One region of the Pseudomonas donghuensis genome, then DNA from elsewhere that is predicted to be linked to it. Evidence: riboswitches for the same ligand, from Rfam matches in the RefSeq annotation. Region 1 holds a riboswitch; each other region holds the start of a gene.
What was found. A riboswitch is a leader RNA that binds a small molecule or an ion and turns the genes downstream of it on or off. The one in region 1 is predicted to bind cobalamin.
Positions count from the first base shown of each region.

Region 1 (2,256 bases):
CGGCCAGCCGTTGATTGCGGTGAACTGCGCAGCGATTCCGGCCGAGCTGGTCGAGTCGGAGCTGTTCGGCTACGAGAAAGGCGCATTCACCGGCGCCCATCACAAGGGCAACATCGGCCTGATCCGCAAGGCCGACCGGGGCATCCTGTTTCTCGATGAAATCGGTGACATGCCGCTGCCGACCCAGGCACGCCTGCTGCGCTTTCTGCAGACCCGCAACATCCAGCCATTGGGCAGCGGTGAACCGACCCCGGTGGATATCCGCGTGGTCTCGGCGACCAACCAGAACCTCGCCGACCAAGTACGCCTGGGCCACTTTCGCCAGGACCTGTACTACCGCATCGCCGGTCTCAGCCTGATGCTACCGCCCTTGCGCGAACGCAGCGACCGCCTGGCCCTGATCGAGCAGCTCCACCAGCAGTACCGCGAGCCCGGGGCGCCGACGCAACTGCCCGGCAAGGTGCTGGAACTGCTGCTCCAGCATCCCTGGCCGGGCAACCTGCGCCAGCTGGCCAGCGTGCTTCAGGTGGCGCTGGCGCTGGCGGGCGGGCAGCCGATTGCTGTGGAGCACCTGCCGGACAGTTTCTTTGCCGACCTGCCCGCCTCCAGGCCACAGGCCCCCGTGTTGCCGCCAGCTAGCGCTGACGACCTCGGCCAGCGCCTGCAAGGCCTCAACGGCAATATCTCGGCCCTGGCCCGGGCCCTGGGCATCAGCCGCACCACCCTGTACAAGCGCCTGCACGCCCAGGGCCAGGCCGGCACAGTTGACGAACGCCTGGGCTGATGGTCAGATGCCTGCCAGTTTCAGGTGCCTGCCGCCGCCGTGCGTCAGGTGAAACGGGAAGCCGGTGCGTCGTTATCGACCAGTCCGGCGCTGCCCCCGCAACGGTAAGCGAGTGAAGCATTCAACCCGCCACTGTGCCCACAGGCATGGGAAGGCGAATGGCTTCAAGCCTCGCAAGCCCGGAGACCGGCCTGAAGCCCCACGACTGCATGCAGTCATTTAGGCAAACCTGCGGAGGGCGGGCACGAGCCGGCTGCCTGGCGCGTGTTGGCTGGGGCCCTCCTGTGCGCTTCGCGAATGTTTTTCGAGAAGTCCATGACAGCAACAACCCCCAAGCGTCGCCGCGGCCGCGTCGCCGAAGATGAAATCCAGAGCAAGCCCGAGTGGTCGCAGATCCCCGAGCATACCCGCCACGTGATGCTCTGCACCGGCCCTCGCTGCGTGCAACGCGGTGCCCTGCCGCTGTGGAAAGTCCTGCGCCGCGAGCTGCTGGTGGCCAATCGTATCGAAACCACTGACGGCGTGCTGCTGACCCGCAGCCATTGCCAGTTCCCCTGCAACCTCGGCCCAGTGCTGACGGTGTATCCGGACCGTTGCTGGTACCGGGTGGCCAACGCCGAAGACGCGCAACGGCTGGTGCGCGAACACCTGATCGAGGGCCAGCCGGTGCCCGATCTGCTGCTCAATGGCCAGGTGTCATGAGGTGGTTCGGCGCCAGCTTGCTGGCCGCGCTGAGCCTGGCGCGGCAGCTGCGGGCCTTCAAGCAAGACCCACCTTGAGTCATCACAGCAGATTCCGCTGTCTAACCCACTACTTCAGCTTTACCGGCTGAGCGCCCAACGCGCTTCAGCCGGGATTTATCATTGATCACGTCGACAATAAGCACACAGCCAACCCCGGATGCGTGCCTCGATGCAAACAACAAATACAGTCTTGATGATCCGCCCGGCGCGGTTCGCCTTCAACCCGGATACCGCCCTCAACAACCGCTTCCAGCAGGCCCTGCTCGAGCCGGAGCAAGCACAGCAGAAAGCGCTGGAAGAGTTCGATGGTTACGTCGACACCCTGCGCCAGCACGGCGTCGAAGTGCTGGTGGTGCAGGACACCCCGGCGCCGCACACCCCTGATTCGATCTTCCCCAACAACTGGTGGAGCAGCCACGCCGACGGCAGCCTGGTGCTCTACCCGATGGAAGGCCAGAACCGCCGCCTGGAGCGCAGCAAGGGCGTACTCAAGGTGCTCGAGGAACGTTTTGCCGTTCGTCAGACCATCGATCTGAGCCCCCTTGAACAGCAGAGTATGTATCTGGAAGGGACCGGCAGCATGGTCCTGGATCGCGAGCACCGGATCAGCTACGCCTGCCATTCCGGACGCACCCACACCCAGGCCCTGCGCCTGTTCGCCGAACAGCTCGACTATCGCCTGTGCCTGTTCCACGCCGTCGACCGCCACCAGGCACCGATCTATCACAG
Region 1 is NZ_CP071706.1:2,004,852-2,007,107, reverse strand. It holds gene BV82_RS09180 (sigma-54-dependent Fis family transcriptional regulator) at 1-784, shown strand, start outside; cobalamin riboswitch at 790-993, shown strand; gene BV82_RS09175 ((2Fe-2S) ferredoxin domain-containing protein) at 1,100-1,486, shown strand; gene ctlX (citrulline utilization hydrolase CtlX) at 1,697-2,256, shown strand, end outside.

Region 2 (2,256 bases), 2.4 Mb from region 1:
AGGTCCTGCAGCTCTTCGGGGCTGGCGTGCTGGCCGGCTTTCCAGGGGCTGGCGAACAGCGCGGCAACCTTGAGCTGGCTGGGCGCAGCGATCTGCCGGGCGGTGTAAACGGTCTCGGCCAGGGCGTTGTTCAAATCGAGCTTGGCAATCTTTGGCCAGCGCTGGCTGCCTTGCAGGTAGGCGGCTTCTTCGTGGTTGGCGATGTACAGGTCGCAGCGGCCTTCACGATCACCGTCCTCGCGCTGTTTCTTGCTCTGGTGCTGTTGCAGGGTCACCAGCTCGGCTTGCCAGGCGGCGGCCGAGAGCAGGCCGAGGTTGGCCTGGGCGCCGTGCCAGTAGGGCGCCTCGCCATCGCCGAGGGTCTGGTTGAAGCGGTCGATGCAATCAACCCAACGTTCCAGGGCGGGGCGCAGGAACTCCAGGCGCGCGTTATTGATGATCAGGCCTTGCATGCTGCTCTCCCTTATAGTTGTGATCGAGTACAGCCGAAGTTATGGCTATTTGATATCACTGAAGTCAGTGTTACACAAGATGACAAAGGCGCCATTGATCCAGGCCAGTTCAGCGCCTTTCATTGACGCTCCGGGTGCAACCCTCTAACCTTCGCGACTTGTTTCAGGTGCTCTGTGGGCTATGGCCTGGCAGGGTGAAACAGGGAAGCCGGTGGGCGTGCAAGGCGCGCGAATCCGGCGCTGCCCCCGCAACGGTAGGTGAGTCAAGGCCGCGCAGGGCCACTGGGTGTTCAACCCGGGAAGGCGCGCGGTCCCGGGTGTTCATGGCCCCGCTCACAAGCCCGGAGACCGGCCTGTAACAGCCAACGGCATCACGGAGGGTGATGCGCGGTTCCTCCGGCCTGTGCCGCAGCCCTGCGCGTTTTCCGTCTGCCATATCCATTCATCTGTCACGCCGTTTCCTTCGCGATCCTTGAGCAGCCACAGGCTGCCAGGCTCGTTGCGGGCCGGCCGACAGTGGTTTGCGGAGAACCTCATGACTGAATCCACCGAGCGCGACGAACGCCACCTGGCCCGTATGCAGCGCAAGAAGGCCGTCATCGACGAGCGCATCGCCAATTCGCCCAACGAATGCGGCCTGCTGCTGGTGCTCACCGGCAACGGCAAGGGCAAGAGCAGTTCGGCCTTCGGCATGCTTGCCCGGGCCATGGGCCACGGTATGCAGTGCGGTGTGGTGCAGTTCATCAAAGGCCGCAACAGCACCGGTGAGGAGCTGTTTTTCCGCCGTTTTCCCGAGCAGGTGCGCTACCACGTGATGGGCGAGGGCTTTACCTGGGAAACCCAGGACCGCCAGCGTGATATCGCCGCCGCCGAAGCCGCTTGGGCGGTGTCGCGGCAGATGCTCCAGGACCCGTCGATCGCCTTCGTGGTGCTCGATGAACTGAACATCGCCCTCAAGCACGGTTACCTCGATCTGGACCAGGTCCTCAGCGACCTGCAGGCGCGCCCGCCGATGCAGCACGTGATCGTCACCGGTCGTGCGGCCAAGGATGAAATGATCGAACTGGCCGACACCGTCACCGAAATGGGCATGATCAAGCACGCTTTCCAGGCCGGTATTCGCGCCCAGAAGGGCGTCGAACTATGAGTGACGCGCGCCATTGCCCGGCGGTATTGATTGCCGCACCGGCCTCCGGCCAGGGCAAGACCACAGTGACCGCCGCGCTGGCGCGCCTGCATCGCAACCAGGGGCGCAAGGTCCGGGTGTTCAAGTGCGGCCCGGATTTTCTCGACCCGATGATCCTTGAGCGCGCCAGCGGTGCGCCGGTGTATCAGCTTGACCTGTGGATGGTCGGCGAGCAGGAAAGCCGCCGGTTGTTGTGGGAAGCGGCGGCTGAGGCCGACCTGATCCTGATCGAAGGGGTCATGGGGTTGTTCGATGGCACGCCATCGAGCGCTGACCTGGCCCGTCATTTTGGCGTGCCGGTGCTGGCGGTGATCGATGGCACGGCCATGGCCCAGACGTTCGGCGCCCTGGCCCTGGGCCTGGCGCGCTATCAGCCGGACCTGCCGTTTGCCGGGGTACTGGCCAACCGCGTCGGTACCCTGCGCCATGCCCAGTTGCTCGAAGGCAGCCTGACCGAAGGCTTGCGCTGGTATGGCGGTCTGTCACGGGAAACCGGCATCGAGCTGCCCAGCCGCCACCTGGGCCTGGTGCAGGCCAGTGAGCTGAACGACCTCGATGCCCGCCTGGATGCGGCTGCCGCCGCCCTGGGTGCCAGTTGCGATGCGGCCTTGCCGCCGG
Region 2 is NZ_CP071706.1:4,370,646-4,372,901, reverse strand. It holds gene BV82_RS20340 (hypothetical protein) at 1-452, opposite strand, end outside; cobalamin riboswitch at 601-823, shown strand; gene cobO (cob(I)yrinic acid a,c-diamide adenosyltransferase) at 988-1,599, shown strand; gene BV82_RS20330 (cobyrinic acid a,c-diamide synthase CobB) at 1,596-2,256, shown strand, end outside.
Region 2: linked by a shared signal. The riboswitch ahead of cobO (cob(I)yrinic acid a,c-diamide adenosyltransferase) and the one ahead of BV82_RS09175 ((2Fe-2S) ferredoxin domain-containing protein) in region 1 are both predicted to bind cobalamin.

Region 3 (2,256 bases), 780 kb from region 1:
GGCCGGGGTCTGGCCGAGGTCGGCAATACTGTCGTCCGGTACAAAGCCACCGGGCTGGGTCCGCAGCAGGTGCATGGGTCAAGCGCCCAGAGCGGCGCGCAGGCGCGCTTCCAGTTGTGCCGCATCCAGTTCCTGGCCGATCAGCACCAGGCGTGTGGTGCGTGGCTCTTCGCTGCGCCAGGCGCGGTCGAAGTGCCTGTCGAAACGGGTCCCCACGCCCTGGATCAGCAGGCGCATCGGCTTGCCCGGGATCGCCGCGAAGCCCTTGACCCGTAGGATGCCGTGCTGCACGACCAACTGGGTCAGGGCATCGAGCAACAGGCTTTCGTCGGCTTGCGGCAGCTCGATGGAGATCGAGTCGAAGGCGTCGTGGTCATGGTCGTCGTGATCGTCGCCATCGTGGTGCGAATCATGGTGAGTACGGCGGCCATCGATGTGCGCCTCGGACTCGGCGCCCAGACCCAGCAGCACCTCCAGCGGCAGGCGGCCGCTGCTGGCTTCGATCACCTTGACTGCCGGTGGCAGCTCTTCTTCGACTTCGGCGCGCACCTTGGCCAGGTCGTCGGCGGCAATCAGGTCGGCCTTGTTCAGCACCACCAGGTCGGCGCTGGCCAATTGGTCGGCGAACAGCTCATGCAACGGCGATTCATGGTCCAGGTTGGGGTCGAGCTTGCGCTGGGCATCGACCTGCTCCGGGTAGGCGGCAAAGGTGCCTGCGGCGACGGCCGGGCTGTCGACCACGGTGATCACCGCGTCGACGGTGCAGGCGTTGCGAATCTCCGGCCACTGGAAGGCTTGCACCAAGGGCTTGGGCAGGGCCAGGCCGCTGGTTTCGATGAGGATATGGTCCAGATCGCCACGGCGGGCCACCAGCTCGCGCATCACCGGGAAGAATTCTTCCTGCACGGTGCAGCACAGGCAGCCGTTGGCCAGCTCATAGACGCGGCCGTTGGCTTCTTCTTCGGTGCAGCCGATGCTGCACTGCTTGAGGATTTCGCCGTCGATGCCCAGTTCGCCAAACTCGTTGACGATCACCGCGATACGCCGCCCCTGGGCGTTGTCGAGCATATGCCGCAGCAGCGTGGTCTTGCCCGAGCCGAGGAAGCCGGTAACGATGGTGACGGGGAGTTTGGCCAGTGTTTTCATGTCGATGCCCTTGGCAGGATGGCGGGCATGCGGGACGAGCGCCAACGGTGTCACGCACCTGGCCTGTTCGCCACCGGATCACCCCGCCCGGTTGAATGTCGGAAACTGTCCGAGGTAGGTCTCCTGGCTTGCATTGCACCGGCGCCCGGGCCAGTCGAACGACGCCTTCCCGCAGGGTTGCAGTGGCTGTGTCGAACGCTTCAATGCTTACAGTTGCGGGGGCAGCCGCGGCTTGAACCGCGTTCCCGTCTTAGCTTCGGCCAGCGCCGAAGAACCTCGAAGCGGCTAGGCTACGCAGTGCCCGGTGAGCGGTCAACTGCTGTCACGATTGACGCCTGCCCGCGCCCGTGATTTGCTAACGCCATTCGTTTGGGTGCCCCTTGAGGGTGAAACTGGGAAACCGGTGCGTCATATGCTTCTTTATTGAGGTGCATGACAAGTCCGGTGCTGCCCCCGCAACGGTAAGTGAGAAAAGCGTCAGAACCACTGTGCCCGCTGTTTGGCATGGGAAGGTGACGCCTGTGGTGTGGCCACCTGCCCACCCTCACCAGCCCGGAGACCGGCCCAACGCTTGACTGAACAAACCCGCGGTGGGCGGGCGCTGTTGCAACCCCTGGGCGAACCTCGTGCAGGGGTTTGCTGCGCTTGCCTGTTGCCGACAACACCAAGAGGAAAGCGCCATGCGTACCAGTACCGCCATTAACCAAGCCGTTACCCCGTCAAGCCTCAGCCAACGCCTGCTGGTTGCTGTCGGCGCCTCGCTGCTGGGCCTGTGCCTGGTGTACTTCGCCGGTTTCTCGCACATCGAAGCGGTGCACAACGCTGCCCACGATACCCGCCACAGCGCTGCCTTCCCTTGCCACTGAGTGCTGCCCCCGATGATCAAGCGTATTGCCAGTACCGCAGGCTTTACCGGCCTGCTGGCCGCCCTGCTGCTGACCCTGCTGCAAAGCTTCTGGGTCGCGCCGCTGATTCTCCAGGCGGAAACCTATGAAAGCGCCGCGCCTGCGGTCGAGGCGCCCCATGAACATGCCGCCGGCACCGCCGAGCATCATCACGACAGTGAAGCCTGGTCGCCGCAAGACGGCTGGCAGCGTGTGCTGTCGACCA
Region 3 is NZ_CP071706.1:2,787,788-2,790,043, reverse strand. It holds gene cobN (cobaltochelatase subunit CobN) at 1-75, opposite strand, end outside; gene cobW (cobalamin biosynthesis protein CobW) at 79-1,146, opposite strand; cobalamin riboswitch at 1,243-1,440, opposite strand; cobalamin riboswitch at 1,500-1,728, shown strand; gene BV82_RS12990 (CbtB domain-containing protein) at 1,827-2,012, shown strand; gene BV82_RS12985 (CbtA family protein) at 2,025-2,256, shown strand, end outside.
Region 3: linked by a shared signal. The riboswitch ahead of cobW (cobalamin biosynthesis protein CobW) and the one ahead of BV82_RS09175 ((2Fe-2S) ferredoxin domain-containing protein) in region 1 are both predicted to bind cobalamin.